4 regions of the Aliamphritea spongicola genome follow, and region 4 is predicted to be linked to each of the others. Evidence: predicted binding sites of a transcription regulator. Region 4 holds the regulator's gene; each other region holds the start of a gene.
The links. The regulator PhoB, encoded in region 4, activates phosphate uptake and scavenging genes when phosphate is short. The targets are predictions, from matches to a motif close to TGTCATANNNNTGTCANA.
Positions count from the first base shown of each region.

Region 1: a site for PhoB is predicted at 3,763-3,780, ahead of JYB63_RS15150 (sigma-54 dependent transcriptional regulator). Genes of this name have one in related genera too.
Region 2: a site for PhoB is predicted at 2,333-2,350, ahead of JYB63_RS11865 (putative 2-aminoethylphosphonate ABC transporter substrate-binding protein). Genes of this name have one in related genera too.
Region 3: a site for PhoB is predicted at 1,511-1,528, ahead of phbB (acetoacetyl-CoA reductase). Genes of this name have one in related genera too.

Region 1 covers NZ_JAFIDL010000005.1:34,068-42,049, reverse strand. The annotation lists gene JYB63_RS15160 (sigma-54-dependent transcriptional regulator) at 1-1,079, opposite strand, end outside; gene JYB63_RS15155 (sensor histidine kinase) at 1,130-2,251, opposite strand; gene JYB63_RS15150 (sigma-54 dependent transcriptional regulator) at 2,255-3,676, opposite strand; gene fliS (flagellar export chaperone FliS) at 3,969-4,373, opposite strand; gene pseB (UDP-N-acetylglucosamine 4,6-dehydratase (inverting)) at 4,582-5,589, shown strand; gene pseC (UDP-4-amino-4,6-dideoxy-N-acetyl-beta-L-altrosamine transaminase) at 5,586-6,740, shown strand; gene pseI (pseudaminic acid synthase) at 6,743-7,792, opposite strand; gene JYB63_RS15125 (class I SAM-dependent methyltransferase) at 7,785-7,982, opposite strand, start outside.
Region 2 covers NZ_JAFIDL010000003.1:399,785-407,766, reverse strand. The annotation lists gene JYB63_RS11870 (putative 2-aminoethylphosphonate ABC transporter ATP-binding protein) at 1-1,040, opposite strand, end outside; gene JYB63_RS11865 (putative 2-aminoethylphosphonate ABC transporter substrate-binding protein) at 1,197-2,222, opposite strand; gene JYB63_RS11860 (phytanoyl-CoA dioxygenase family protein) at 2,471-3,331, opposite strand; gene JYB63_RS11855 (HD domain-containing protein) at 3,334-3,882, opposite strand; gene JYB63_RS11850 (HAD family hydrolase) at 3,965-4,621, opposite strand; gene JYB63_RS11845 (TadE/TadG family type IV pilus assembly protein) at 5,326-5,901, shown strand; gene JYB63_RS11840 (TadE/TadG family type IV pilus assembly protein) at 5,898-6,449, shown strand; gene JYB63_RS11835 (vWA domain-containing protein) at 6,460-7,869, shown strand; gene JYB63_RS11830 (bifunctional diguanylate cyclase/phosphodiesterase) at 7,962-7,982, opposite strand, start outside.
Region 3 covers NZ_JAFIDL010000004.1:234,107-242,088, forward strand. The annotation lists gene JYB63_RS14530 (DUF349 domain-containing protein) at 1-528, shown strand, start outside; gene phbB (acetoacetyl-CoA reductase) at 597-1,346, opposite strand; gene JYB63_RS14540 (MATE family efflux transporter) at 1,570-2,925, opposite strand; gene JYB63_RS14545 (16S rRNA (uracil(1498)-N(3))-methyltransferase) at 3,111-3,824, shown strand; gene JYB63_RS14550 (DUF4856 domain-containing protein) at 4,046-5,464, shown strand; gene JYB63_RS23395 (sterol desaturase family protein) at 5,668-6,657, shown strand; gene JYB63_RS14560 (Fe(3+) ABC transporter substrate-binding protein) at 6,776-7,807, shown strand; gene JYB63_RS14565 (ABC transporter permease) at 7,910-7,982, shown strand, end outside.
Region 4 covers NZ_JAFIDL010000002.1:31,545-39,526, forward strand. The annotation lists gene JYB63_RS06750 (diguanylate cyclase) at 257-1,774, shown strand; gene JYB63_RS06755 (DUF6500 family protein) at 1,776-1,994, opposite strand; gene JYB63_RS06760 (DUF1415 domain-containing protein) at 2,024-2,605, opposite strand; gene JYB63_RS06765 (chorismate--pyruvate lyase family protein) at 2,795-3,349, shown strand; gene ubiA (4-hydroxybenzoate octaprenyltransferase) at 3,355-4,233, shown strand; gene phoB (phosphate regulon transcriptional regulator PhoB) at 4,331-5,026, shown strand; gene phoR (phosphate regulon sensor histidine kinase PhoR) at 5,078-6,409, shown strand; gene mltA (murein transglycosylase A) at 6,473-7,609, opposite strand; gene cysZ (sulfate transporter CysZ) at 7,628-7,982, opposite strand, start outside.

The sequences.
Region 1 (7,982 bases), on a different contig from region 4:
AGAATCAGCGCGCGCTGCACCACGTTATCCAGCTCCCGGACATTACCCGGCCAGTCATAATTACTCAGTGCCTGCTCAGCATCCTCACCCAGAGAAACGGCCGTGCGGTTCATCTTCAGTGAGTACTTACTCAGCAAGCGCTTGGCCAGCGGTACAATATCTGCCCGGCGCTCTCGCAGCGGCAACCACTGCAACGGAAACACATTCAGACGGTAGTACAGATCTTCACGGAATTTATTCTCGCCCACATAAGACTCAAGCTTACGGTTAGTGGTCGCCAGAATCCGCACATCCAGACTGATGACTTTACGGCCACCGACCCGCTCCACTTCCTGCTCCTGCAGGACACGCAACAGCTTGGCCTGCAGGCCAAGATCCATCTCGGAGATTTCATCCAGCAAAATAGTCCCGCCGTTAGCCTGTTCAAACTTACCCGGGTTACTGCTGTACGCACCGGTAAATGCGCCCTTTTCGTGACCGAACAGCGTCGCTTCCAACATGCTTTCCGGAATGGCTGCACAGTTAATGGCGATGAACGGCTGATCCGCTCGTGGAGAATGGTTATGAATGTACTGGGCCAGCACTTCTTTACCGGTACCGCTTTCGCCGGTAATCAGTACGGTGGAGTCGGTTTCTGCCACTCGCCGGGCAACCTGCAACAGTTGTTTACTGGAGTTTTCTTCCGCCACCGGCTGCAGATTATCCTGCTTACGGATCTGCGTGCCGGTATAACGTTTTACTACTTCAATCAGTGCATCCGGCTCAAAGGGCTTCATCAGATAATCCACAGCACCGCTGCGTATTGCATCCACCGCTTTATTCACCTGCCCGTAGGCGGTAATCAGCATCACCGGCAAACAGGGATGTTGCTGCTGTATTTTTTCCAGTAATTCATGGCCGTCCATGCCGCCCATATTGACGTCACTGACCACCATATCTACCGACTGCTGACTCAGCAGTGTCAGTGCATCTTCACCGGACTCGGCTTCGAGACAACCGAAATCGGCCAGTTCCAGTGTATCGACCAGCGCTTCTCTCAAGCTGGCATCATCTTCAACCACCAGTATCTGCGTCGCCATGTATTTTCCCGTTTCGTTATCTGTATAAATTCAAAAAAACAGCCGGTTTATCAACTGCTGACGTTAGCATCTTTTTCGTAAGGCAATAAGAACGCTGCCCGCGTGCCCTTACCGAGCTCTGACACCAGTACAAATTCACCGTGATGCGCTTTGGCAACCACCTGTGCCACCGCTAACCCCAGGCCGGTGCCGTGTGATTTAGTCGAGTAAAACGGCTCCAGTACTTTCCGGCACTGCTCCTGATCCATGCCCGGACCATTATCTGCCACCATCAGGCACAGCCTTTCCTTAAGCACTGATGCTTCAATGCTTAACTCAGCGCCCTTACCTGTCGCCTGCAGGCTGTTTTCAACCAGATTCATCAGTGCGCCCAGTAAGGCTTCTTTATTACACTGCAACTGAAGGTCCGGGACCGCATTAATACATTCGCAGTCTGCATCCCAGGCCGCCAGCGGTACATCCAGTGCATCTTCAATATCGCGAAATAACTGCGCCAGGGTCAGACGGTCATCCAGACGGGTTTCCCCCCGGGCAAACACCAGCATATCGCGCACCTGATGCTCCAGATTTTCCAGCCGTGATTTAATTTTGCCAGCAAACTTAATCTGCTTATCTGTCTGCAAACCCGGCTTAATAAGATGACTCGCGTATAACAAAGCCGCCGACAGCGGCGTACGGATCTGATGTGCCAGGGAAGCCATCATCCGGCCCATTTCAGACAACCGCTGATAATGAGCAACCTGCCCCTGTAAGAGCCGAGTTTCGGTCTGATCCGTCAGCATAATCAGCTGCCCGGTTTCAGACTCAAGCGAGCGGGTAGACAAACTCACCCGGCGGCCGCTTTTTAAAGATACCTCGTGTCCATCATCACTGCGCGGCGCAAAGCTTCGCTGAATAATCCCCAGCCAGGATTCCCCCAGCAACGGTTCCCCCAGCAGCTCTGCGGCTGCCAGATTCGCTTCGCTCACCAGACCACGGTGATCGACCACCAGTACGCCGGCAGGCAGGAGGTTTAACAGATTATCCATACGGCCGCTCAGGCGGGAGTTTTCTGCCTGTTGCTCAAGGTGCTGCCCCTGAGTATCCGCCAACTGAACTTGCAGGGCAGCTACCTGCTCACGCAGTTGCGCCAGTTCAGTATTCATCTCAGTGTTAGAGTTCTGATCGGCCATGGGTTATTTTCGCTGAATCCCGTACTTACGCATTTTCTCCACCAGCGTGGTCCGGCGAATTTGTAGCTTGTCCGCGGCTCTGGCAACAACGTTGTTGGTGGTATCCAGTGCCTGCTCAATCAGTACCTGTTCAATGCCTTCAAGATAGGCCTTCATATCAATACCCTCTTCCGGCAGCACATGTGCCCCGGGAGCATCTGACGCTTCAGCCTGGGCCTGATCAACGTCCAGATGTAACTGTGCCTTTAAACTGATATCACCGGCATCTTCTTCCAGATAACGGAATTTCTCCGGTAACTCACTGATACTGATAATGCTGTCCGGGTGCATGATGGTTAAACGTTCAATCAGATTCGCCAGTTCGCGGACATTGCCTGACCAGGGATGCTGCTGTAATGAACGGATAACCGCCGGCATGACTTTAATCCGGCCAAATCCATCCGCTTCGGCACGGCGGACAAACAGCTCAGTCAGGGTGGGAATATCTTCTGTCCGTTCACGCAGGGCGGGCATAGCAATCGGGAAAACATTCAGGCGGTAATACAGGTCTTCCCGGAACTTACCTTCATCGATCATCTCTTCCAGATTTTTATGTGTGGCGGCAATGATGCGCACATCACAGTCGATGGTTTTGGTACCGCCGACCCGTTCAAAGCACTTTTCCTGAATAACCCTTAGCAGCTTTACCTGCATATTCAGTGGCATATCACCAATTTCGTCCAGGAACAGTGTGCCGCCGTCCGCCAGTTCAAACCGCCCGGGACGGCTCGAAACAGCACCGGTAAAGGCACCTTTTTCATGCCCGAACAACTCACTCTCTAACAATTCAGAAGGTATGGCTCCGCAATTAAGCGGCACAAAGGGCCCGGCAGCCCGTGATGAAGCCTTATGCAGGCAATTAGCCACCACTTCTTTACCGGTACCGGACTCACCGTTAATCAGCACACTGACATCCCGTCCGGCCACTTGCGCCATCAGACTGCGAACGTCGTTCATAACGGCGCTGCCACCGGCAAGATCAGCAAACGCCTGTTGCAGCCCCCCGGCCAGTTCCGCCGGCTGACGCAAGCCTCTGAAAATCTGCGCCCGGTGTAACACATACTGCACATCTGACAGCTGCGACCCCGGTGTTAAGGTACCCAGTATTCTTTGCTGCAATCCTTCACTGGCCGCTTCAGGCTGCATCCAGTCCCCCACGGTGATCACCGGCGTTGCCTCATCCAGCCGCTGCGCCAGCAATTTTTCCAGATCAATCGGATGGTTACAGTGCCCCAGCATGACAGCCAAATATTCAGAACTCCGACCTTCCTCTGCCTGCAACCAGTCAACGTAACTCTCAGTCTGGCAGGCAATGCCGGCAAAAGTTAACCGGTCGGATAACTGCCGCCGGCTATCTGCATTGTCATCTACATAAAGAAGCTGCATATGTGTGTCATACCTGTGATCTGAACATACCTTCAGCACTAACGCCGTCACCCGGACGGTGTGCCTGAAACAGACAAAAAAACCTTAACGTCAAATTTATGACATATATTAAAACTTAACAAGTATCTTTGTGTTATTTTTTTGACGCTTCGAGAATTATTATCCATAAACCAAAAAACGGGCACTGTATAGCGCCCGTCTCATAGTTAAATCAGAAGTATTTAAAGTCTTTCACCTAGCTACCAACTGCTGTCAGTAGCCGACATACTCACACGCTCTATACCAATAGTAATTACTTACCACCCATCTGAAGCTCAACAGGCATCTCAGACCATCCTTGTTTCACCACTAAGATTAAATCCATGACTTCCTGAACTTTTTCGCTATCGCTGTTCCGGTTAGCCTGCATTATTGTACGAAGCATGTAATCATAAAGCTCATCAAGATTAGCTGCGACCTCACCGCCTTTATCCAGGTCCAGGCTCCCTCGCAAATTGACAACTATCTCAGAGGCTTTATTGAGATGGACAGTTCTTTCTTCAATACTATTTCGCTCGATAGCCCCTTTGGATTTCGCTAAAGCAGCTAACGCTCCATCAAAAAGCATTGCAATCAACTTATGTGGACTGGCTGTAGCGACTGTCGCATGCAGACTAACGTTTTGATACTGCTTAAGAGCCTTTAAGTTTACAGACATGTACACACCTTAATCTAAAAATATTAGGACTGAATCATTGTACTTCAATATCGGCATCAGTGGTGCTTCCTTTAACTATCAGTGCTCTGATAAGCTACCTATATTGAGATCCTTCCCGCTGCTGCATGCTACACCACACACTATAAGTGATTTTAAATTAGTAAATATAGCCAGCATATTAATTATGAGCTTTATTGGATGAAGAACTATGTTTGATAATAAAACAATTTTAATCACTGGTGGCACCGGGTCATTCGGCCAAAAATACACAGAGACTTTGCTTAGTCAGTACTCACCTAAAAAGATCATTATCTATTCCCGTGATGAACTAAAGCAGTTTGAAATGCAGCAGAAGTTTGACAACCCCTGCATGCGTTACTTCATAGGCGATGTCCGGGATCAAGAACGATTGAAACAAGCCATGCAAAATGTTGATTTCGTCATTCATGCTGCTGCACTAAAGCAAGTTCCTGCTGCAGAATACAATCCCATGGAATGTATTAAAACTAATATTCACGGGGCCGAAAACGTTATAAAAGCAGCATTAACAAATGACGTTGATAAGGTCATTGCATTATCCACTGACAAAGCAGCAAACCCGATCAACCTCTACGGTGCTACAAAGTTAGCATCCGACAAGCTGTTTGTTGCAGCAAATAACATGGCTGGCGGCCACCCAACTCGCTTTAGTGTTGTCAGATACGGAAATGTCGTCGGTTCACGCGGTTCCGTTGTACCTTTTTTCAATAAGCTGATCAGTGAAGGACACACCTCCCTTCCAATAACAGATACTCAGATGACACGGTTCTGGATTACGCTTCAGGAGGGTGTGAACTTTGTACTCAAGAACTTCTCCAGAATGAATGGAGGGGAAATCTTTGTACCTAAAATTCCTTCAGTTAGAATTGTTGATCTTGCAAAAGCTATGGCCCCTGATCTTGAACATAAAATTATTGGCATTCGCCCCGGCGAAAAAATTCATGAGATTATGTGTCCTGCTGACGATTCTCACTTAACGCTGGAATTTCCCGATCACTTTGTTATCAGACCCTCAATCACTTTCACCAGCAGAACAAACAACTTTGAAACAAACAACATCAATGAATCTGGAAAAGCTGTAGAACAGGGCTTTGAATATAATTCAGGAAACAACAATTTTTTCCTAAGCATTGATGAAATCAAAAAATTAAATCAAGAAGTATCGAGCAACCAATGATTCCTTATGGACGCCAAGACATCATTCAAGATGATATAGATACTGTTATTGAAACCCTGCAATCTGACTTTATTACACAAGGGCCGCAGGTAGCTCTGTTTGAGAAAAAAATAGCTGAATATTGTCAGGCAAAATATGCCATCGCCTGCAACAGCGCAACATCCGCCCTTCACCTAGCCTGCTTAGCACTCGGTATAACGGAAGGAGATCAGGTATGGACTTCACCGATTACATTTGTTGCCACAGCCAATGCTGTAAAAATGTGTGGTGCTCAGGTCGACTTTGTAGATATAGATCCCGAAACATCTAATCTGAGCGTTTCTGTACTCAAATCCCGTCTGTCTCAGGCCGAAAAGCAAAACGCTCTTCCTAAAGCAATTATCGTTGTACATATGGCCGGCCTCTCCTGTGACATGGCAGAAATATCATCACTTACTCAAAAATACGATATTAAGATAATCGAAGATGCTGCACATGCTATTGGTGGAAGCTATCAGGATGCCAAAATAGGAGCTTGCCAATACAGCGATATAACAGTTTTTAGTTTTCATCCGGTAAAAATAATCACCACTGCTGAAGGAGGTCTTGCTACAACTAACAACCCTGTTTTAGCAGCCACCATGGAGCAGCTAAGATCTCATGGGGTTACCAGAGATGAAGAAAAGTTACAAAATACAGCCGATGGCCCATGGTATTATGAACAGCATTTTCTCGGATTTAACTATCGGATAACTGACATTCAGGCAGCTCTTGGAATCAGCCAATTGAAAAGGCTTGATGATTATGTAAAAGCCAGAAACGCCCTGGCTAAACGCTATAACGATGCTTTATCAGTTTTACCAGTTCGGCTTCCTGAGATTTACAAAGACAGGCTATCTGCATTTCACCTGTATATAATAAAGCTCAATACACCGGATCGTTCTGAACATCTCAGGCTCTTTAAAGCTCTGCGAAAAGAAGGCATTGGTGTGAATCTTCACTATATACCTGTTTACAGACAACCTTTTTATCAGGAACAAGGGTTCAAACGTGACGACTTTCCCAATTCAGAAGCATATTATCAGTCTGCCATCACTTTACCCTTATTTCCAACGATGACATTTGAAGAACAAGATAAAGTGATTGAGACATTAGTTAATCTTTTAAAATAATCCTATTTTCTGAAAAGATGCCAGGCTGTAGCGGTTCCCCGAGTAATATCATGAGCAGCTATCCTTCCAATTAACTGATCACGATACTTAGGGGCCAATCCATTAGCAGGTCTGATGATACAAAGATCATCAATTGTAATTTTCTGCCCCTCACTAACCGATTTTTTAAAATATACTGAACGGCGATAAAGCTTACTTTTCTGTTCAGCCTTACTTCCACCATAACTAACATCACCTAGAGCTTGATGCGCTTGCTTCACATCACTGACCATTCTGGCAAACTCAGCCGGTTCCAAAGAAAAACCCGCATCAACTCCGCCATCAGAACGCTGCAGGGTAAGGTGCTTCTCAATTACAACACTGCCCATCACCGTAGCCGCAACAGCCACAGCAGACCCCATTGTATGGTCAGATAAGCCGACAAGTGTCTTACTCCACTCCCTAAGATGTGGAATCGTTTTGATATTTGAATTTGAAGGATCAGCAGGATACGTACTGGTACATTTAAGTAGCACAACCTGCGCATCAGACTCAGACCTTATGGCTAGCAAAGACTCTTCAATTTCACCAAGTGTCGCCATTCCAGTCGACATAATAATGGGTTTACCGGTACGGGCAATTTTTTTAAGCAGAGGGATATCTGTCAATTCAAACGAAGCCACTTTATAAATGGGACAGTTTAATGATTCTAAAAAATCAACAGCGCTCTCATCAAAAGGAGAGCTAAAAGGCACCATTCCCTTTTGTTTAATATAATCAAAAAGCTCTTGATGCCATTCCCAGGGAGTATGGGCCTCATGATAAAGACTATACAATGTATAGCCTGCCCACGGGTTATCCAAGTCAGCCACATGAAAATCATTTTGCTGACAATCCAGAGTCATAGTGTCTGCTGTATATGTCTGCAACTTAACAGCATCGGCCCCGGCATCTGCAGCCGCATCTATGATTGCTTTAGCGCGCTTTATATCGCCATTATGATTACCGGAAAGCTCTGCAACCAAAAATGGCGCTTGTCCCGCAGCTATAATTTTATCACCAAGTTTAATCATACTTTTTCTCAGCAACCATAAGTATTTGACGTCCAAGATTAATCTCGGCAAGCGCCCTATAAAACTGATGCAATACTTTAGTCCTGCCTGTTGACCTTAAATTATGTTCAAACAACATTCTCTGCTCGTGAATCTGTCTCCCCAGAGCCGGATTCCCCACATAGTTATTTCCCATAAGCAGATTCATTTC
Region 2 (7,982 bases), on a different contig from region 4:
GCCATTTGCAGGCGTTCACCCACAGCAGGAGTATGTAAGGCGTGTTGCTGTACCGGCATATCCACTTCGATATCCGTATCACGGGCAATGGTCACTACCAGCCGAACAAAGGCGCCCATAAAGTTGACCTGCGCAACATTCCCCTGCAATAACAGAGTATCGGCTTTAACTTCTTCAGGGCCCTGTAACACACGGATCATTTCCGGGCGGAAACCCAACAAGCCTTCTTCTACGTTTTGATCAAGCATCAGCGGCAAAGACAGCTCCGTATCCCCGATCAGCAGGTTATGCCCTTCCAGTACACGCCCCGGCAACAGATTCATACTGCCAATAAAGCGTGCCACGAAAGCGGTGGCCGGATGCCGGTAGATCTCTTCCGGTGTGCCCACCTGTGCAATGGTGCCGTGATCCATCACGACGATCCTGTCAGCCATGGTCAGCGCTTCATCCTGATCGTGAGTAACCATGATGGTGGTAATGCCCAGTGCCCGCTGCAGTTCACAGATTTCTTTACGCAGATGCAGCCGTACCCGGGCATCCAGCGCCGACAGCGGCTCATCCAGCAGTAACAACCCCGGCTGAATCGCCAGTGCCCGCGCCAGTGCAACCCGCTGTTGCTGACCACCGGACAGTTGCCCTGGATATTTCTCACCAATCCCCGGCAGATCAATCTGTTCCAGCAAGTCATTCACCCGCGCTGTACGGTCCTGCCGGGTGAGTTTGTTGTTCACCAGACCATAGGCGATGTTGTCGCTGACGGTCAGATTCGGAAATAACGCATAAGACTGAAACACAATGCCAAAGTCACGCTGCTGAGGCGGCAAGTGCGTAATGTCTTTACCCGCCTGAACAATGTTCCCCTGCTGCGCCTGCTCCAGACCGGCAATGGTCCGCAACAATGTGGTTTTGCCACAACCGGATGGCCCGAGAAAGCAGACAAACTCCCCTTCCTTAATGGCTAACGAGATATCCTGCAGAGCAACAAATTCGCCGAAACGTTTTTCCAGTTGATGGATATTTAAATACGGGGCAGCAGACATATGTCTCACTCCAATTTCAGTCACCTGCTGACATCCTGTCTCAGGCGGCCTGGCTGATTCTTAAAACGGTTTCTGAATAAAACTCTTGATTACGACTTTTAAAAACAACAAGGCGACAGACGGTAAAGTCTGCCGCTTTGCAGTGCGGAACCAGTCTTACTTCTTAGGTTCGCTCTTGCTGTCGTAACGCTGCTGCCACTCTTTCAGGATGCGTGCGCGGTTCACAGCAGACCACTGGAAATCGTTGTTGATCATGCGATCAGCGATATCGGCAGGGTAGTTTTTGATTGGCTTGGCAACGCCTGGCATCGCAACCACTGCATAGCTTTCGTTGTACAACTCGTTTGCCGGACGGGTAACGGCCCAGTCCATCAGAGTCTTAGCAGCCTGCAGTTTGTCAGTGCCTTTAACGATCGCTGCTGCTTCCATGTCCCAGCCCAGACCTTCAGTCGGGAAAATCACTTCAATCGGCGCCCCTTTGTTCACCAGCTTGGCACCGCGGTAAGCGAAAGAAATACCAATGGCAGTTTCACCGGCAGCGGCCAGCTTGCACGGTTTAGAACCGGAGTGTGTGTAACGGTCAATGTTGGTGTGCAGCTTATCCATGAACGCCCAGCCCTGCTCTTCACCGAAGCTTTGCAGCCAGCTGGATACGTCCAGGAAGCCGGTACCGGAAGAGTTCGGATTCGGCATAATCACATGGCCTTTATATTCCGGCCGGGTCAGATCCTGCCAGCTGGCAGGCTTTGGCAGGTTCAGCTTTTCAGCTTCAACGGTGTTGTAGCAGATAGAAGCTACCCAGGCGTCCATACCTACCCATGACGGTGTCGCATCGGCATCAACAAACTGCTTGCTCAGTTTTTCAACACCCGCAGGCTTATAGCTCTGCAGCATCTCCTGATCTTTCAGAACCAGCAGGCTGGTTGCCGCCAGTCCCAGTACCACGTCGGCCTGTGGATTTTCTTTTTCAGCCAGCAAACGGGCAGTGATAATACCGGTGGAATCACGCACCCAGCGGATCCTCACGTCCGGGTTATTTTTCTCAAATGCTTTGGCATAGCTTTTCAGCTGATCGGCTTCCAGTGCCGTATATACAGTCAGATCGGTTTGTGCCTGCGCCTGCAGTGCAGCACCCATTCCCAGTGCAGCCGCGAGTACACGGACTTTCGCCATCAGTTTCATTTCTAAATCCTCATTCAGCACAGAAGTAACGGCTAAGCCGTTGTTATTGTTCAGCCCGGGCAGGAAAAGCCACCTCAGCTGGTCTATACCAAATTATTATCAGGCCGGTTAATGACAAAAAAGTGACAGCCAGATAACGGAATTTTTACAATTTCAGCGAACGTCCCTTGCCACATAACAAGCTGTTCACATTCGACAGACCAAAAAAACGGGATGCACTGCATCCCGTTTTCTGCCAGTTTCCGCTGTTACATCGCAGACTTACTGTGAGCGGTTGGTGTGGCTACGTGAAAGCTCGGGTTATCAAATTCCCGGTGTTTCATGTCGTAATACTCATCATAAAAGTCGCCGAAATGCTGCGCATTAAAGGTGTAAAACATCGCCCTGCGGGACTTATCCGAAGCATTTTTCTCAGAATAATGGGGTACATAGGAATCGAAAATCACCACATCGCCGGGTTTTGCTTCAACCGGCTGCCACTGAATCCGCTCGACCACCTCCTGCTGAATCGCACCGTGGCTGCTGCCGCCATCGTAGCTTGGCAGGATCGGCAGTTCACCGTTCGGAGTGTTCTGTAATGCATAGTCATGACCTTCCAGATCGCGACGATAATTTTCCGGAAAGAACAGGCAACCATTTTCCAGTGTTGCTTCATCCAGAAAGATCGCCACAGTCACATGGAAGTTTGGTTTAAGATGATTGTAGGCAATCACATCCTGATGGGGTTCAAACGCCCCGCCGCCCGGATTTTTAGCATTGCACTTATCTTTGAACAGCACGAAGTCATCGCCTGTCAGGGCTTTAATAAACCCCTGTAATTTAGGTACCAGTTGCTCACGGATAACCGGGTTATAGCCCTTAATATATTCGTAACGGCACACCTTCAGCGGGTCATCAATTTCAGGGACAACGATCAGCTCATCAAGGTTCTGCTGATAGAAATCATTCAGGCTGGCACCGCTTTGCTGCAGCTGTTGCAACAACTGACCGGAATGGCCATACAGATCAGCACTGGCCGTTTCCAGCATCTGCATGTCCTGTGCGGTAAGCCCCTGCTCCAGCACAATGTAGCCCTGACGCATAAAACGTTCTTTATTAAATGCAGACATGATCAGGCCCCCTGTTCCATTCGCTGAGTACAAGCCTGCAGCTGTGGCAGGTAATGGGTGAACGGCTGAAGGCTCAGCTCCTGAATCTTGCCCTCGTCATCCCAGCGGCGCAGTTTAATGGCTGACTCAGAATAGGTTTCAGCCAGAAAAGCGTCGCATTCTTCAGGGGTCATAAGGCCTCCCTGATGGTGAAATGAATCCAGCGATGCTGCGGAAAGGTCATCCAGATAGCCCTCTTCCACTGAACACAGATAACGCTTCGCCTGGGCATGCAAACGGATCGGCTCGGTAACCGCGGGCGAGAAGTAGTCCGCCAGAAACTCAGCCCCCACAGCATCGTGCTTATAGTTGCCGTAAGCCAGGTCAGTGGCTGCCAGCAAATGCCCGATATCATGAAGCAGTGCTGCTGTTACCAGCTCATCAGATTCACCGGCACGTACCGCCAGTTCAGCACACTGCACGGCATGCTCTGTTTGTGTAATGTCTTCGCCGTAGGTCTGACTACCTTCAGCAGCAAACAAATCTGTAATTTGTTTAACGATTGGATGCATAGGTCTGCCCGTCATAGTTATCCGGCTTTCTCACCTGAAGAACCGGTTTCATACAATGGCGGACAGAAATTCTGACCGCCGCTTAAAGGGTCCAGTTAAGTTGTGGCCAGTTGCGCTCCGCGGCGATCACTGCCAGCCGCGGATCAGGGTTGGTCGCCACCGGTTGTTCAACCGCCTCCAGCAACGGCAGATCATTCATGGAATCGCTGTAAAACGCCGCGCCTTCCAAAGATTCCTGCTCCGCTTCTAGCCATGCATTCAACCGGGTAACCTTGCCCGCCTGATAGGTTGGCACCCCGTCGACTTCACCGGTGTAACGGTTGTTTTCCGTCTCCAGTTCAATCGCCAGTACATCGTCCACCCCCAGCTGTTTCGCCACTGCACGCACAATGAAGGCCGCCGTCGCCGAGACTATTACCAGCCGGTGGCCAGCACTGCGTAACTCCTGCAGCAACACCTTCGCCTGAGGATAAATCTTCGGCACGATCACCTCTGCAACGAAACCTTCAGTAAGATGATCGATATCTGCCACATCCATATCCGCCAGCGGTTTCACCTGAAATGCAATGTATTCATGCACCGACATACACCCTTGTGTGTACTGCTCCATCAGCCGTTCTTCTTCTGCGATAAATTCAGGATCCGTCACCAGACCAGTCTCCTTCAGATATTCACAAAACAGCGACGAGGTATCGCAACAGGTTATGGTTTCGTCCAGGTCAAAAATGCGTAACGCCATGGCTTAAAGTCTCATCTCGATTGAAAGCAGAATAACTACAACTCAATCTGGTATAGACCAGATTGTATGCATGGAATATTACAGGGGAATGACAATCCTGTCGATGGAGAATAACTTCGGTAAGCGTTAAGAAAAACCTGCGTTTAACTGCCGATACTCACAACCACTGAATCCCGTCATGTGGCAGAATGCACAGACTCATTTCAGAAAGTCGCAGCTTTTCCCATAGCCAGGACTATCCGGGGATACACCTGCTTAACAGCCGGAATACCGGCTGTAGCCTGAACAAATCAGAGCACCTGCCCCGACAAAACAGCCAGGCCCTGGCAGTTCAACTTCACAAACAGAATCAAACAGTATTTTCAGAGCAGAGCCTCTTCTGAAGCTATCCGGAAATGATGCTCAAAACCCTGTATTTACTATAAACAGATCCCTTACATAAGGTGGTTATCAGTAACCTTTATTGAAAAATCTAAACGGTTTTCCACAGGCCGGGCAGATTTGACAGCATTTACAGTTACGACTATTCCTATTGATAACCCAAATGAAAATTTTGATGCCTGATCAGTACTTTTCTGATCTTTTTTTGTCTCCGGACATACGAAGAATCAGCAAGTTAGGAAAAAGCTTTCATTTTTAAGCTGCCATGAAAGAAAACAGTTCAAGTGACAGCGTTTCACTAATAACTAATTAGGGTGAGTTCTATGTGTTCTCCGCCCATCGTCAGTCAAAGCAAGAATAGTCAGGAAAAGAACTTTATAAAACCACTTCCTGAACCGGGTCTGTCTCGTCTCCATCATCATGCTTTCCGGTCCAGGTTTTCCCGTCGTGCCCGTGGTGTAGCAACGGTTGAATTCGCTATCGTCTGTTCACTGTTTTTTCTTTTAGTTTTCATGATCATAGACTTTGCCTTATACGGTTTTGTAAAACTCACAATGCAACACGCCGTCAGAGAAGGGGCACGCTATGCAATTACAGGGCAAGTCGATCTGGACCCTGATGCAAACGGCAATCGCAAAAGAGCAGTCATCCAAAAAATTAAGGATAACTCAATGGGTTTTTTCGATGAGGTGATGACTGAATCCGACATAGTTGTCACCAATAGCAATGGTACTGCAGTGGCGGGCTTTGGGGCCCCCGGTGAATCCATTGTTATTACTCTCACCTGCCAGTGGCCGATAACCAACCCTTTTACCCAAACCATCATGTCTGCCAGCCATTACAATTTTTCTGTGGCAGCCTCAGTGCGAAATGAAGCATTTCCCGGAGCAACGCCATGATAAAAGAATTGCGTAATCCGTCTAAATCAAAGGGTCTGGCTACTGTAGAGATGGTTTTTATTATCCCGGTGCTCCTGCTTTTGGGGCTGGGTGTGATTGAGCTAAGCCATGCAATACAGGCAAAAAATATATCAACAGCGTTAGCCAGAGAAGGGGCGAACCTTGCCTCCAGATCAACCGTTGACAGCGACCAGCAGATCATGGACGCACTGGCACTTTCTGCAGACCCCTTAGATTTTTCTCAGGAAGGCATTATTTATATCAGTGTCATTGTCGGTGACGACGACCCTGATCCCTATGTTTCTGAACAACACCGCTGGCTCAATCATGGCATTTCCTCTTTAAGTGAAACCTGGAGCGATTGTCCTTCCTGGCAGGGGGATGGAACCTGCTCAGTGCCAACACCCAAGCCAAGGCTGTCAAATTTCCCAATCACTCTGGAGCCGGGTGAAACAGTACATGTGGTGGAAATCGTGTACGACTACTCATGGCTGACACGCTATCTCACCGACCAGAATCTGTTAATTTATTCACGTGCCTTCATGTAGGGAGGGAATTATGTATAACGATAAACTCACTCCCACCTTAGACTGGAAAAAAAATCGCGGGACTGTCCTTGTTCTGATGACAATTGCATTACCTGTACTCCTCGCAATTGTCGGTCTGGCCGTCGACTCAGCCAGAGCTTACGGTGTAAAAGCTAAGCTTTCTGCCGCGGTAGACGCAGCCAGCCTGGCCGCAGCCCGGGCAATATCCGGCGGAGAAGCTTCAGCCCGGAGTGCAGCAAACAAATATTTTGATGCAAATTTTCCCCCTGATTATTTCAGCTCCACCCTTTCAGGACGGCCCAGTGTTAATTTCTCCTACAGCCCTTCCGGCGACGTTGCAATTGATGTATCCGCAACTGCAAATATGCCAACAACCCTGGTTAAACTTGTTGGCGTAGATGACATAGATATCCCAAGTAACGCTCAGACAATACGCCGGGTGGTTGATTTATCATTTGTCGTAGATAACACCACATCGCTGGTTCTGGGTACGGATGTATCGCAGGATGTTATTGACCGCTCCAAGGACTTTGTCGGTAATTTCAATGAGAGTATTGACCGCATCGCGCTGGTTAAATATGCCTTTGGCGCAGAGGTACCCGTTGGCTTCAATAACGCACGGGGATTCAGTAAAGCCACCATTGAAAATGAAATCGATGCTTTTGAGTTCGGAGGCAACGGCAACCCTAACCAGTTTACTAACGCCTCAGAAGGCATGTGGCGTGCAATAGATGCGCTGATTAACGTTAATAATCCGGCGTCATTACGCGTAATTGTCTTCTTTACAGACGGTGCCCCAAATACCTTTGCTTCTAACTTTTCATTCAATGGCGGAATCGGTAACCGTATTGGCGCTATACGCTCCAGCGACACAACATCAGGCACACCACGGGGCCTTTGGGAAGCCAACATGGTTGCCGACCCGATCCCCTCCCCCTGGGAATTTCGTGACAACAACGGTACCACACTGGCCAATGCACTTACCGGGTTCCCGCAATATTACAATGCACATGATCCTAATGCGTCCGACTTTCTCGTGATCAACCCCTCCCACCCCCGCAGACAGGTATTCGATTACGATCCGGGTAACGACAGTACAAATGATTTATATGTAAAAATTAACCGGGTCGCCCGCAACTTACCTGAAGATATGGCGGAATTTGCCCGTCAGAACGGCATCATTGTCTTAACATTAGGCCTGGGTACACGGCTGACGATACCTACCGGACCTGATGGTGAACACGGAGAAGAAATGCTCATGCGGATGGCCAATGATCCGCGCATGGTAAACAACCCGGCACTGGCTGCAGATTTCAAACCCGGTCAGCCGCAAGGGGTTTATTGCCACGCGGTGGACAAAGATGCACTGGCCCCCTGCTTCGCAGAAATGCTGGCGGTCATTATCCGTTTGACCATCTAACCGGTCATTCACACAGCCCCTGCAGCCCGGCCTGGGAGTCCGATATAATTTGACTGATGGATGCCCATCTAAAAGACGGGGAATCCCTGCGTTCATCGTTCGGAAATGAACCG
Region 3 (7,982 bases), on a different contig from region 4:
GCCAAAAGCAACCTGCAGCGCCAACAGGCTGATCTGGACCGTCTGCTTGAAAGTGAAACCTACCAGGCCTGGCAACGTAAAGTTAACCTCTGTGAACAGCTGGAAGAAAAACTGCTGGCAGAAGAGCTGGACGACAATACGCTGGAACAGCTTAATCAGGCATGGGAGCAGGGCCTGAGTCCGGATGCACCCTTTGCAGAATTACTGCACAAGCGCTTTGTAACCGGCTGCAATATTCATCAGGGGCTACAAGAATTCGATCCGGTCATCTATGCATCAGATACCGCCCTTCGACAGCTATGCATCCAGCTGGAAATTGCTTTTAACCTCAGCTCTCCGGAAGAAGATCAGGCATTACGGCTTGAATATCAGATGCAGCGTTTACAACAGGCCCTGGAAGAAAAACACAGCGCCACCAGCCTGAAAGACCTGAAACACCTGGAAATGGAATGGCTCTGTCAGCCCTTCGCCAGACATCAGGAAGCCCTTTATCAGCGCTTTTACGGAATCCTGCAACAGGTACTGTAACAGACACAAAAAAACCCGCAGCTGCGGGTTTTTTTTAAGGCTATACAGCCTCTTCGGAAACAGACTCCTCAAGACATGTGCTGACCGCCGTTTATGGAGAAATCAGAGCCTGTCACGTAACCACAGTCATCGCTGGCCAGGTAGGACACTGCCTTGCCGATTTCTTCCGGCTGCCCCAGACGTCCAACCGGAATCTGCTTCACAATTTTGCCCAATACTTCCTCAGGAATTTTGGCAACCATGGGTGTCAGTACATACCCTGGGGAAACGGTGTTGACCGTCACACCTTTTGCCGCCACTTCCTGCGCCAGCGCTTTGGTGAAGCCATGAATACCGGCTTTTGCTGCAGAGTAGTTACACTGACCGAACTGGCCTTTCTGAGCGTTAACCGATGAAATGTTAATGACCCGGCCCCAGCCGTTCTCCAGCATAGGGTTAATGACCAGACGGGTCATATGGAACATACTGTCGAGGTTTGCAGACAGTACCTGATTCCACTGTTCCCAGCTCATTTTACGGAAAGTACCGTCACGGGTGATACCGGCATTATTTACCAGAATATCCACAGTGCCGCCGGCCACTTCTTCTACCGTTCGGATACATGCTGCACAGGATTCTTCATCTGTTACATCGCCGTATGCGACCAGAATATCGTAACCGTCCTGCTTTTGTTCTTCCTGCCAAGCCCTGGCCTTCTCGTGATTTCCGCCGGAATTGTAACCTGCAACCACCTTCACACCTGCATCCGCAAGCGCACGACAAATAGCTGTACCAATACCGCCCGTACCACCTGTAACCAGCGCAATCTTTTGTGTCATGCCCACATCCCCTTTGCATCTATATCAAGTACATTTGATCTACCGGGCCCAGTTAAGCCCCATATGATCATATTGCTTAATCAGCAAGCTGATAATATGACTTTGGTGGACATTCCCAGCAGTGGAATATATCTCGCAAAGTCACGAATAATCTAACTGCTGTGTGTTAAGCACGTATGACAACATACCCCCATTCCCTGAGAGTTAAAACCCCTTATAGCCTTTAGGGTGAATCCGGTACCGGCTGTTTTTGTAAGCCGGCAAGGTGATTGCGCACCCAGAAAAATGCCAGACCGGCGGTGAGCATATTGGCTAAAACAAAGCCGTAGAACATCCCTTCAAGGCCCAGCAAATAATTACCGGCACAACCTAAAGGCACATAGAGAATAAAGAGCCGGAAGACACTGATTCGCATCGCTTTAAACGGCTGGTGAAGCGCATTAAAACTGGACGCACTGAGAAAGGTAACTGCCTGAAAACCAAAGCCAATCGGAACGATCATGATCCACAGACCTATCAGTTCAACAACCTGTTCTTTATCGCTGAACAACTCGCCAATCCCACTGCCAAATTGCCACAAAAACAGGTACACAATGCCCTGCCAAACCAGCGCAAATTTCATAGCAGCAAGATAGGCCTGCGACACACGTTTAATGTTCCCACGACCAAAATTCTGACTTAAAAAAGGCGGCAGCGTCATGGACAAAGCCAGGTTAACAATCAGCGCCAGAGATTCCAGCCTGCTGCCCACACCGAAGGCAGCAACCGCTTCCGCCCCATGTTCAGCGACAACGGCTGTCATGATCGCAGCGGCTAACGGTGTCATCATATTGGAAAGCGCTGCAGGAAAACCGATACGCATCACCATCAGCCAGTGCGATACACAATTCGACCAGGAAACAATAGTCAGCAATAACAGGCGCTTACGCAGCAACAGGTTCAGCACGGCCAGCGTTGCAGTGATCCCCCAGGCCAGCAAGCTGGCAATGGCTGCTCCCTCAATACCATAAGCAGGCACCGGCCCCCAGCCAAAGATAAATAACGGATCAAGTAAACCGTTCAGAATGGCCGAGAACGCCATAATAACGCCCGGCGTAGTGGTATCACCGTAGGCTCGCAAAGAGCTGTTAGACACCATGATGATGACGTAGAAAACTGCACCGATGAACCACACCGACATATAAGCATCAATGAAGGGTAACAGCGAAGAATCGGCCCCTAACAGACGAAAAAGAGGCTCAATAAACTGAGTAACAATGCTGCTGACCAGCACCATTAAGAGGGTTGTCAGTAACAGATTGTCCGTCGTTAACTGCTTGGCCTGCTGATGTTCACCGGCACCAATCAGCTTACCAAGTGTTGCTGAGGTACCAACACTCAGCCCGATGGACAAACTGATAACGGCAAAAGAAACAGGAAACGTAAAACCAAGCGCAGCAAGCTGACCGGTACCTAACTGACTGACAAAATAACTGTCTACCAGATTGAACAGCATCAGGCTGACAATGCCGAACACCATTGGAACAGTCATTCTGACCAGTGTGCCGGTAATATTGCCTGTCAAAAGATTCGCGCGCACAAAATGGCCTTAACAAGAAAATTTTCGCTATTCTACAGAATCCACCGATGATATGTGGCTTTTCTCTGTGATTTATTGATACAGCTGCGGTGATACTGATTTACCGCAAGTACACTACACAAATGCGTAGCTTTGCCGCATACTCTGCGCCGCCTGACAAATCTCATCACACAGACCCCTGCACCATGAACCTGATACTGTTAACCTCCACAGACTTCAAAACAGAAAACACCGTCGTTCTTACAGACCGGCGCTTTCAGCACATCCTCAGTGTGCACCAGGCTCAGGAAGGCGACACACTTAAGGTGGGTAAACTAAACGGTGATCTGGGGACTGCAGTTGTAACAGCACTGACAGAAAACTCAGTCACACTGGAAGTCAGCTGCACTCAACCTCCACCACCGGCACTGCCCCTGACCCTCATCATGGCGTTACCACGGCCGAAAATGCTCAAACGCACATTACAAAGCGTTACCAGCATGGGGGTTAAGCAGATCTATCTGATAAACGCATACAGGGTGGACAAGAGTTACTGGTCATCTCCGGTGCTTGAAGCAGACAGCCTTAACGAACAACTGTTACTCGGACTTGAACAGTGCGTTGATACACAACTTCCGGAAATTCACCTGCGTAAGCGCTTCAAGCCTTTTGTCGAAGATGAACTTCCGGCCATCGCTGCCAACACCCGCGCTCTGGTTGCTCATCCTTATGATGCAGCCCCTTGCCCGACGGCTGATGAAACGCCAACGACTCTTGCGGTTGGTCCTGAAGGTGGATTCATTAAGTATGAGGTTGAAAAGTTGTGTGAAGCTGGGCTGCAGGCTATGCACATCGGCCCCAGAATACTGCGGGTTGAAAACGCCGTTCCTGTATTGCTCGCCCGACTGTTTCCCATCTGAACATGACATTCGTCAACCCCGCCAGCTCTCTTTCAGGATAAGCTGCTTATTCCTAATATGCATGACCCTCATCAAACACAATCTAAATGATAATAACTATTAATTGCCCCATGAATACTATTATGCTAACTTCCTGCCATCTCAAATAGGCGTGCCTGAAGTCTGACACGGACCTCATGCACTGGATACTCGCACCTGTTCAGTTAAAAGGTCTTATTACCGTGAAACTTAAATCTCTCGCATTAGCAGTTACTTTCGCTACCTCTGGCATGCTTGCCTCCCAGGCAACTCTGGCTGACAGCCACAAAGTTTATGCGGACTTCCCTGTAACCGTTAAAGATTATAACGGCGACAAAAAAAGCTCTGTTTCCTACGGCGGTCAGATTGCACGTCACGCACTGCATAACTCTCTGAAAAAACTGACAGGTAAAGGTAACGGTTCTGCCAACCCTGAGCTGGAAGCTCAGATGCTGGCTTACTTTGCAGGTAAAGATGCTGGCCGTGCCATCATTGATCCAGCTTCAAAAGAAGGCTTTAAAGTTAAGCAGTCTCAGATCGATGAGCTTTCTAAAAAGAAAAACCTGGCGGGTAAAACCTACAAGGGCGCTGTAAACGGCTGGCCTGGCAACATGACTGGTCCTGAAGTTATTGAGTTCATGATCAAGAAAGCTGCAGCGACCAATAAAGGCTTTGATCCGCTAACCGGTCTGGATTACACCCAGCTGATTTCTAAATTTGCCATGGGTGCAGTTTTCTATAACCAGGCAGTTGATAACTATCTGGATGAGAAGCTGGAAGCAGGTAACAAACCTAACGGTAAAGCCTACAAAGAAGGCACCGCTTACACCGGTAAAGAACACGTTTGGGATGAAGCTTTTGGCTACTTCGGTGTACCGGCACATGCCCTGACGATGGACGCTAAAACCGCTTACGCCATTGCTAAAGGTAAGAAAGACGCATTCAAAGCCGCTGATGCCAACAACGACGGCATGATCGACCTGAAAACAGAAATGACTTTTGCGCACGGTTACTATGCAGCTAATGCAGATAAAGGCGGCAAGTCTGACTACATGCATACCATCACCAAAGCATTCATTGATGGCCGTGAACTGATCACGTCTGCAAACGGCGAAGACCTGACTGCAGAACAGCGTGAAGCTCTTATGGGTTACGCTACCGTTATCAAGACTAACTGGGAAAAAGTCATCGCTGAAGCAGCGTTTAAATATGCTGGTTCTGTTTACAAAGACGCTATCGCCCTGCAGGCAGCTGTTGAAAGCAATGCGGATATCGAAAAACTGTACCGCAAGTACGCCAAGCACTGGGGTGAGCTGAAAGGCTTCGCTATGTCACTGCAAACTGGCGGTAAAGATCTGGGCGAAACAGCTGTACAGCTGAACCGTCTGATCGGCTTCAGTCCTGTCCTGCTGGGTAACACTCAGATTACAGGTATCGACGCTGAAGGTAACTATCAGCAGTCTAACTCCGTATCCCTGAACGAGTACGCCCTGAACATGCTGAAAGTACAGCAACTGCTGAAAGATAAGTTCAGCCTGGTAGCCAACAACAATGATCAGTTGGCTAACCTGTCTGATCTGGCTGATAAGCTGGGTTCTGCTGACAGCGCCGAAAACGACTGATTTAGTCGTTTTCTCTGAAACTGAAAAAAACCGCAGATATTCTCTGCGGTTTTTTTTCAGCGGTTATTCGTCACAGGCTGACATGGATCAAACAGACCTCAGCCGCTCAGAGCTGAAGCTACTGACAACATCAGAGCTTCAAAATATACTCTCTAAACCTAAACCGGTTGTTCGCAACCAGCCATTCGACCCCAGGCAGTAACGTGTTCGAAACTTTTATTTCTGAATTCAGCAGCGACATTTACGCAAACTTTTTCGATCCGCGTAAGCGTCTGTTTATCGGATATCTGGGCTGCGCGCTTCTCATCGCCCTTGCCTGGCTGACTTTGCTTAAGAAGCAACAGATTAAACATGCCTGGCGCACCTGCTTTGATAAACAGGTATGGTTTTCCAAATCCAGCCAGGCCGACGGTCTGATTTTTATCATTAACAGATTGTTATTTACCGTACTTGCACCCGCTTTACTGGCTAAGTTAACCATTGCCACTTTTATGTTCCAGTGGTTGCAAAGCACTGTGGGCTATCGCCCGCTTATTCTTCTTGAAGACTGGCAGATAGCTGCCTGTTTTACTCTCTGGCTGTTTATTCTGGATGACTTTGCACGCTTCTATCTTCATTATCTGATGCACCGATGGCCGGTACTCTGGGCATTTCATAAAGTACACCACAGCGCCCGCACAATGACACCTCTGACTGTCCTGAGAACGCACCCCGTTGAAGGCGTTTTATTTTCTCTGCGCAGCAGTCTTGTTCAGGGCATCAGCATCGCGTTATTTGTATTTCTGTTTGCCAATCAGGTAGATCTGATTACCGTACTGGGTGCAAACGTATTGGTATTTGCGTTTAACGTAACCGGCTCTAATCTGCGCCATAGCCATATCGCGATTCATTACTGGCAACCGTTAGAACGCTGGCTGATCTCTCCGGCACAGCATCAGATTCATCATTCCACAGCCACACGACATTTCGATAAAAACTTCGGAGCCACGCTGGCTGTCTGGGATCGCCTCTTCGGCTGCCTGCACTTATCGGAGCCTGATACCCAGCTTAGTTTTGGCATCAGCAAAACAGAAGAACCCGACGAACATACTTTGAAACAACTCTATCTGCAGCCATTTGCTGAAGCTGTACTCCTTGTCAAAAACGCCCTGCGAAAGCCCCGGATTTTTAAGATATTGATCCAGCGCAGATAAATCGTTCAGCACCCGTAACGATGCTATAAATACAAACCGTTATCATTTATAATCGATTTAACTATCCGTTGGTCTCCAAACAGATCAACCGCTAACCACCCACAGTAAGGTATCTTCGATGGCAAATCGTTTTGGTATTTTCGCCCTGGCAGCCGGCACTCTTTTTAGCTCATTCACCCTTCCGGTACTGGCAGATTCAGATCTGGTCAATGTTTATTCAGCCCGCAAAGAAGCACTGATTAAGCCCCTTCTGGATAAATTCGAAGCAGAAACCAACATTGTGGTAAATCTGGTCACCGGTAATGCGGATGCCCTGCTGAAACGTCTACAGATTGAAGGTTCAGCCAGCCCGGCAGATGTCTTTATCACTGTTGATGCCGGCCGTTTACAGCGGGCGAAAGACGCCAGCGTTTTACAGCCAATTACAAGTAAAACACTGGATGCAGCTATTCCGGCCCACCTGCGGGATACTGACCGCCAATGGTACGGTCTGTCTCAGCGCGCCCGGACTATCTTCTACGCTAAAGATAAAGTTGATCCGGCCCAGCTAAGCACTTACGAAGACCTGGCAGATCCTAAATGGAAAGGTAAAATCTGCTCCCGTTCTTCTAATAATGTTTATAACCAGTCGCTGGTAGCGGCCATGCTGGAAGCCAACGGCACTGAGCAAACTGAAAACTGGGCCAAAGGTTTTGTGAAAAACTTTGCCAAGCCACCTGCTGGCGGAGATACCGATCAACTGCGTGCAGTAAATGCAGGTGTTTGTGAGCTAACACTGGCCAATACCTATTACTTTGGCCGCTTGGCAAACAGCAGCAAAGATGCAGACAAGCAGCTGGTTAACAACGTTGGCGTTTTCTGGGCAAACCAGGATGACCGCGGCACCCACGTTAACGTGAGTGGTGCAGGCGTAACAAAGGCATCTAAAAATAAAGAAAACGCAATTAAGCTGATCGAGTTCCTGACCTCACCTGAATCACAGAAGTGGTACGCAGAGGTCAACAGTGAATACCCTGTTGTTGCAGGCAGTGATGTTTCCAGTGTACTCAGAGACTTTGGGGACTTTAAAGCGGATACTGTTGAACTCAGCAAACTGGGGGAAAACAACCGTGCAGCCGTTGAACTGATGGACCGCGCCGGCTGGAAATAAAGCCGCCGTCCCTTAAAAACGGCATATGCCTCCAAGCGTTGCCACTCATTTTCTGTTAAATGAGTGGCTGACGCTTTTTGTATTTTTGTAAGATTGATTTTTATGACGACGCAGACATTCAGCTCAACCGCCAGAAGCATTAACTGGTTATCCGGCTCAGCCGTACTGATTGCAA
Region 4 (7,982 bases):
CCACGCCGGGTCTGTGTGCAAAAATTAATTCTAGCTCAATACTTCCGCATCTTGTAGTACGTTTATATTGATAAACAAAAATAGGCTTGCAGACACCTTAAAAGGCGTTTTCAGAATATGATTCAGAGTCACCGGATAGCATTAAGTCTGTGAAAAAGCTGGATTTTCTGCCGCGCAGCCGATATAGAATACTATTGAGTACCTTTAGTGGTATTCCAGGGACGGCAATCTATCAATCTGAATGGCAGGAATTACCATGGCTGACTATATCGTTTACGGCGACTTAAATTGCCCCTTCAGCTATGCATTACATGAGTTACTCAGCAGTCATAATTTGCTGAATAAGGTGGAATGGCGCCTGGTCGAACATACTGCTGATGTCAGCAGCTATGCCAGCGCAACGGAAAGTATGTCGGAAATTGCCAGCGACATTTTTGATATCCGTAACCGCATCCCTGACATATCCATCACCCTGCCCCCCAACCGTAGCGACAGTTATTTCCCCAGCCTCTGTGTGATCGCAGTGAGCAAAACAGCCCCGGGCAGCATTTCCTGTTTTCGTCAGGCCCTGTACCGTAATCTGTGGATCGAAGGTAAAGATATATCTGACACACCGGTTATCTTCAACGCACTGGAAAGCTGTGATCTGACCACCGAAATAGAAGCTGACGAAGCCTGTGAGGCGATCCTTCAGGACTGGCAAACACAGTGGGAATCCGGCAATTTTGGTATGCGCACCCCGGCCATACAAAGCAGTGACGGCCGGCGGATGGTCGGGCTGCAAAACTATAAGAATATCATTGAGTTTTTTCAGGGCCAAACCGTCAACAGCCCGGAGAACCAGCCAACATCCCGTCAAAAGGAGCGTCAGACAATCGCTGTGTTCGGCGAAGATGCCTGCCACAAACTCTGGAATGTGCTCTCCATGCTGCGGGACAATTACAACCTGCTGTTACCCCAGTCCTGGCCGGCACTTAAAGAGCAACTGGTATCCCCGGAACAGTGCCCGGATCTGGTCCTGATTCATCAGCCGGTGAAAGACAATAATCTCGCAGAGCGGTGTCTGGAGCTGAATCACTTCCTGCGGGAAAAACAAATTCCGCTGGCCTGTATCGGTCCGGAACTAGACGATACCCTGGAAGCCTCACTGTACGATGCAGGCACCGCTGATTACCTGCTTGAGCACCGCAACCCGGCGATCATTCAGGCCCGTATCGGCATTCTGCTGCAGCTGAAACGCTCCCACGATCTGCTGGCCCGCGCCGCCAGCATCGACAACCTGACTCAGGTCTACAACCGTCGTGAGTTCGAGCGCACCCTGGAAATGGAATGGCGCCGCAGCCAGCGTTCCAAGCAGAGCCTGTCGTTAATCCTGCTGGATATTGATTACTTCAAAGCTTACAACGACCACTACGGCCACCTGAACGGCGATAACTGCCTGCGTCAGGTCGCCAAAGCCATTAAAGATTCCGCCCGGCGGGTTCAGGATATTGTCAGCCGGTATGGCGGTGAGGAGTTTTGCATTCTGCTGCCGGAAACCGATCTGGCCGGCGCACAGAAACTGGCAGAAAATATTCGCGATAACATCAACCGGCTGGAAATCCCCCATACCGGAGAACTGGCTGACAAAGTCACCGCCAGCCTGGGAATATCCACTCTGATTCCCGCCAACGGCAGCTCACCGCGGGCGCTCATCGAGCAAGCGGATCAGGCCCTGTATAAAGCGAAATCCGCAGGCCGTAATCAGGTGATGATCTTTAATCAGCGCCGCTGATTTACAATTGCTGCTGCACCATTGCTCTGATCTTATGGGCCTTTTCAAAGTGATCCAGCTGATGCTGTTCGATCCACCAGGTCGCCGCTTCCATCAGCATTTCCGGGTCATCATTTTTATTGGCAAAAAAGGCATAAAATGACAGCCCCACATCCGGCCCTTTCGCCGCGATTTTCTTATCACACACGGCGATTATTTTTTCCCGTAGCTCCGGCCGCATTGCTTGTCTCTTCCCTGTTCAGCTACCCGTTAGTTGTCCGCATAATCCGCAAACGGCGGAAAACGTTTAATCAGCCCCTCACGGCCCAGCTTTTCCAGCCGCTGAATATTCCGCTCCGGGATTTCTTCAGGATTCTTAAAATGGGCTAATGCCCGGCTCATTTGGGCCTCACGGATAATATGAAACGTGGGGTATGGTGCCCGGTTCGTCCAGTGGCTGATATCATCCGCCGGTACGCCGCCGAACAGGTAACCCGGATGAAAACTGGCCAGTTGCAGCACGCCTTCCAGCTCAGCCCTTTCCAGCAAGATTTCGAACTCAGTCAGCATGTCCAGATAATCGTAAAAATCTGCCAGCATATAAGGCGCTATCAGCAGCGTCGTGGAAATATCTTTTTCATCGGCCTGCATCAGCTTATCCAGCTCCTGCAGGTAGTCCGCTGTCAGGGCTTTTTCATCCTTTGCACCAGAGACAAAAAAACGCAGGCTCTGATCCTTCAGGACAGGCGCAGCAAACGGGCATAAGTTCAGCCCCACCACCATACTGCGAACCCAGTCTTCGGTCAGTTGGCGTACCTCTTCAGGCGAGGTATTAAGATTCGTTGTATTCATGCCACACATGTTACCCAAAGGGGCTGACAAGCCCAATCCCCGGGGCTTAAAATCCTGCGCCAGCGCAACGAAAAACTCGGGTTTCAGTGATCAAGTCTATGATTCCCCGGGGTAAGTGATACCATAGCGGCTGTTTTAAAAGTGCGTGATCGCCTGACGCCTGTGGGACAACCCCTTTGAGATTTTGCCGTGCCGATACCTTCAGCCCTGAATGACAACAGCTTCGATGTTCGCTGGTACACCCTGCGTCGTCCTGCCAGCACCGATGCTCCGTTATGCTGGCGTAAATGGCTGCTGGATCCGGGTTCATTAACCCAGCGGCTGATCAGTGCCAGCCAGGGCGACTTCCGGGTCGAAGTGATCCGTCAGGGTTGGCATCATCCCACCCGCTCAGAAGCCAAGGCGCTGGGGATGCGTCCCCGCCAGTTAGCGGTCATCCGGGAAGTACAGCTGATCGGCAACGGTCAGCCCTGGGTATTCGCCCGCTCTGTCATCCCGGCCACAACACTCACCGGCAAACAACGGGAACTGAACTTCGTGGGCAGCCGCTCACTGGGCAGCATCCTGTTCCGTGATCCGACGATGCGACGGGGGCCGCTACAGATCAGCCGTCTGAAAATCCGCGATGGCGGATCTGCATGGGCGCGCCGTTCACTGTTTTACCTGAGCGAAAAACCCCTGCTGGTATCAGAAGTCTTTCTGCCCGCGTTACTGGATGCCAAAAATCAGACACCACAGAACTGAACCTTATGAGCAAACAATTTTTCAGCAAAGACCGCCTTCAGGCTTACGGACAGCTGATGCGGATGGAAAAGCCCATCGGTACTTATCTGCTGCTGTGGCCGGCACTCTGGGCACTGTGGATCGCCGCTGAAGGCGTACCGACGTTTCATTTGCTGTTTATTTTCTGCCTGGGTACCTTCCTGATGCGTTCCGCAGGCTGTGTGATCAATGACTTTGCTGACCGTAAGGTTGACGGTCACGTGAAAAGGACTGCCCTGCGGCCAATCCCGGCCGGAAGGGCCACCGCCAAAGAAGCACTGGTATTGTTTTTCGTACTGATCAGTCTGGCCTTTATCCTGGTGCTGTTTACCAATACACAAACCGTCCTGCTGTCGTTTGGCGGTGCTTTTCTCGCTGCCTGCTACCCCTTTATGAAGCGCTATACCCACCTGCCCCAAATCGTACTGGGCATGGCCTTTGCCTGGGCAGTACCGCTCGCCTTCAGTGCGACCAGTGAAACAGTACCGGCCTATGCCTGGCTGATTTACACCGCAACGGTTCTCTGGACCACCGCCTACGACACCAAATACGCCATGGTTGACCGGGATGACGACCTGAAAATCGGCATCAAATCCACCGCGATTCTGTTCGGCGATGCTGACAAACTGATTATCGGTATTCTGCAGGCCCTGACGATTTTTACCTTCATTTTGCTGGGTAATCAGCTGGAGATGGGTAAGTACTTTTATCTCAGCCTGCTGGTCATGACAGGATGCTTCATCTGGCAGCAGTGGCTGATCCGTCATCGCCGTCGCGAAGATTGCTTCCGTGCCTTCCTGAACAATAATTACGCAGGTATGGCGCTGTTTATCGGAATCGCCCTGGATTATTGGCTGATCCCCTGACAATTACTGCAACATACGCATAATTTGTCATATTTCTGTAACAGTTTAATAATCTAATATGCTCGTCTAAAGAATTGTCTAAAAAAGGTGATCGAGCATGTCATCCAATAAACGAATTCTGATCGTCGACGATGAAGCCCCAATCAGGGAAATGATTGCGGTTGCATTAGAAATGGCCGGTTACGAATGTATGGAAGCAGAATCTGCCCAGGCAGCCCACAGCATTGTTCTGGACGAAAAGCCGGACATGGTACTGCTGGACTGGATGATGCCCGGTATGAGCGGAGTGGAGTTTGCCCGCCGGCTGCGTAAAGATGAAGTGACTGCCGACATCCCGATCATTATGCTGACCGCTAAAGGTGATGAAGACCACAAAATCAAAGGTCTGGAATCCGGCATTGATGATTACATCACCAAGCCATTCTCCCCCCGTGAACTGGTTGCCCGGCTGAAAACTGTATTGCGCCGTGCCACACCAAAAGGCATCGAAGAACCGATTACCGTCGATGACCTGACACTGGACCCTGTTTCTCACCGGGTCAGCGCCGAACTGAAGCCACTGGAACTGGGGCCAACGGAATTTCGCCTGTTACAGTTTTTCATGACCCATCAGGACCGTGCTTACTCGCGCAGCCAGTTACTGGACATGGTCTGGGGCGGCAACGTATACGTTGAAGAACGTACCGTAGACGTTCATATCCGGCGGTTACGTAAAGCGCTGGGCGCACGCCACGAATATCTGATTCAGACAGTTCGCGGCACCGGTTACCGGTTCTCATCGCAAGTTGCTTAAGCCGAAGTTTCCGCGCTAAGCTGCCATCAGACATCACCCGGATCCGACAGAATGTACAACAGTAACCATTCCATATCTGGCAGTTTATCTTTAACCGCACTGGCCGGCATCGTCGTTGGGCTGGTGATTGGTTATCCCGGCTGGACCCTGGCCGTGTTTCTGCTCGGCTGGTCGGTGCTGCAGGTCCGGGAATTCACCCGCCTGCAGGAATGGCTCACCAAAGGTGACCGTTCCGACGTACCGGAAAGCAAAGGCCACTGGGGTGAACTGTTTGACGAACTGGCCCGGGACCAGAAACGCAACCAGTCCAGAAATCAGTCTCTGCGTAACATCATTACCCGCTTTCAGCAGTCCTCAGCGGCGCTGGGAGACGGCATTGTTATCATCGACCGGGACAATAACCTTGAATGGTGGAACCGTTCTGCGGACCGTCTGCTGGGCTTAAAGGTACAGACTGACCGTGGCCGTTCCGTGATGAACCTGCTGCGTGACCCGCGTTTTATCCGCTATTACCGCAAAGAAAATTACGACGAACCACTACAGCTGCCATCCCCGGTGGACAGCCTCGTGGCACTGGAATACCAGCTCACTAAGTTTGGCTACGGTGACCGGATACTGGTCGCCCGGGACATTACCCGGATTAACCAGCTGGAACAGACCCGGCAGGATTTTGTTGCCAACGCCTCCCATGAGCTGCGTACCCCGTTAACCGTAATTCGCGGTTATCTGGAAACCTATCTGGATCAGGACTTACCGGCACCGTTGCGCCGTGGCCTGAACCAGATGGCCAAGCAGTCAAAACGCATGGAAAACCTGGTGTCCGGTCTGCTACTGCTGTCACGCCTGGAAGCCAGCCCGCATATCTCCGATGAGCTGCCGGTACCGGTACAGTCAATGATTACCCGGATAGCCGATGATGCCCGGAGCCTGGGCAAAGATAAGAATCATGAGATCAAACTGGATGTCGACCCGGATTTCAGCCTGCTGGGGCAGGAATCAGAGATTTACAGCGCATTTTCCAATCTGGTCTTTAACGCCGTCCGTTACACACCGGCGGAAGGCAAGATAACGATTCGCTGGTGGGTCGATAAAAACGGCGCCCACTTTGCCGTCAAGGACAACGGGCCAGGCATCGACAGTATCCACATCGACCGGCTGTCCGAACGCTTTTACCGGGTAGACGAAAGCCGCTCCTCAGACAGCGGCGGCACCGGACTGGGGCTGGCCATCGTTAAGCACGTTCTGAACCGTCACGGTGGTAAACTGGCCATCAAGAGTACCCTGGGCAAAGGCAGTACCTTCAGCTGTCACTTCCCTAAAGAACTGATCAACAAGGTGAAACACCCGGCCGTTGAAGAACTGGATGAGCTGGACGACGACTGACATACCAGCCTGAGAAGCATAAAAAAACCTGCCAGTGGCAGGTTTTTTTATGCTCAGAACCTCTTACTGGGGTTTAGGCAGTAACGCGAATAACTCACCGCTTTGCTTCATATGGCCCGCCAGCTGTTTCGCCCGCTCACCCCGGCCAAAAAACACATCCGCCCGCACCGGGCCTTTAATCGCTCCGCCGGTATCCTGCGCCAGCACCAGACGCTGATAGGTAGAATCATCAAACAGGGTAGTATTAAGCCACAGTGGCGTCCCCAGTGGGATGATCTTACGGTCAACCGCGACACTGCGCTCGTTGGTCAGCGGCACATTCAGTGAACCCCGCGGGCCACTCTCAACCGTATCTGACAGATAAAAGAACACATAGCTGGGATTCTGATTCTTCAGCCAGTCAGCCCGCTCAGGGTGTGCCTCAAGCCAGCGGTTAATAGAATCCAGTGAGATATTCTCTTTAGCAATCTCACCAGTTTCAATCAGTACCCGGCCAATCGGCTTGTAAGCGTGTCCATTCTGATCTTTATACCCGACAGCCACCAGTTCACCGGTATCCAGCTGCACGACCCCGGACCCCTGAATATGCAGGAAGAAAGCCGCATTGGGGTCATCCACCCACAGCAATTCCTGACCCGCCAGGGGCTGATCCGGACCGTCGATCTCCGCCCGGCTGTAATACGGCATCACCTGATCACCGATCACCCGCCCACGGCAACGGGCCGCGCGGTCTGCGCAGCTTTGCACCTGAATGCCCAGCATATCCGCCGGCTTGCGATACAGAGGATATGAATAACGTTCTGAGCGTTGCAGGCTGCCATGTAACAGCGGTGTGTAATACCCGGTAATCAGGCCATCTTTACGGCCTTCCGTACCATTGATCCGGTACACCTGAAAATGGGTTTCAAAAAACGCCCGGGCCTGTTGGTGATCCGGCGTCCCCAACTGATCAGCGGCGCTACAGATCCGCTGCCAGTCCGCAGACTTTTTACGCAACTTCTGGCACTGAGCCAGTAACCCCGGCCAGACATCCGCCTGTTGATCCTGTTGCCAGCCGTCCAGCGAATTCCAGCTGACTGCCTCGCCGATACCAGCCTCTTTCGGCGCAAAACTGCACCCGGCCAGCGCTGTTAATGTCACCACAGTTGTGAGGCGGATGCCCTGTTTAATACGGCTTGCCCAACCAACGCTTACTGCCATCGGTATTACCTTTAAAAATTAGTCTCGGGTCAGACGCGGCCCTGCGTCTGAGGAAATGTTGCCACTCAGCTCAACTGACTCACCAGCATACTCTTCCACCCAGTAAATCGTCGCACCAATGACCGCAGCGGGCATGATCAGAAGATTCACCAGCGGAATCATCATGCCGACAGAAACCAGCCCGCCAAACCCCATGGATGTCAGACGTTTCTGTTTCAGCGCAATACGCATATCGGTAAAGCTGATCTTATTGTTGTCCATCGGGTAATCACAGTACTGAATGGCCATCATCCAGCAACCGAACAGGAACCAAAGCACCGGCGCAGCCAGTCCAACCACCGGAATCAGCGCAATCACAAAGATCAGCAGGAAG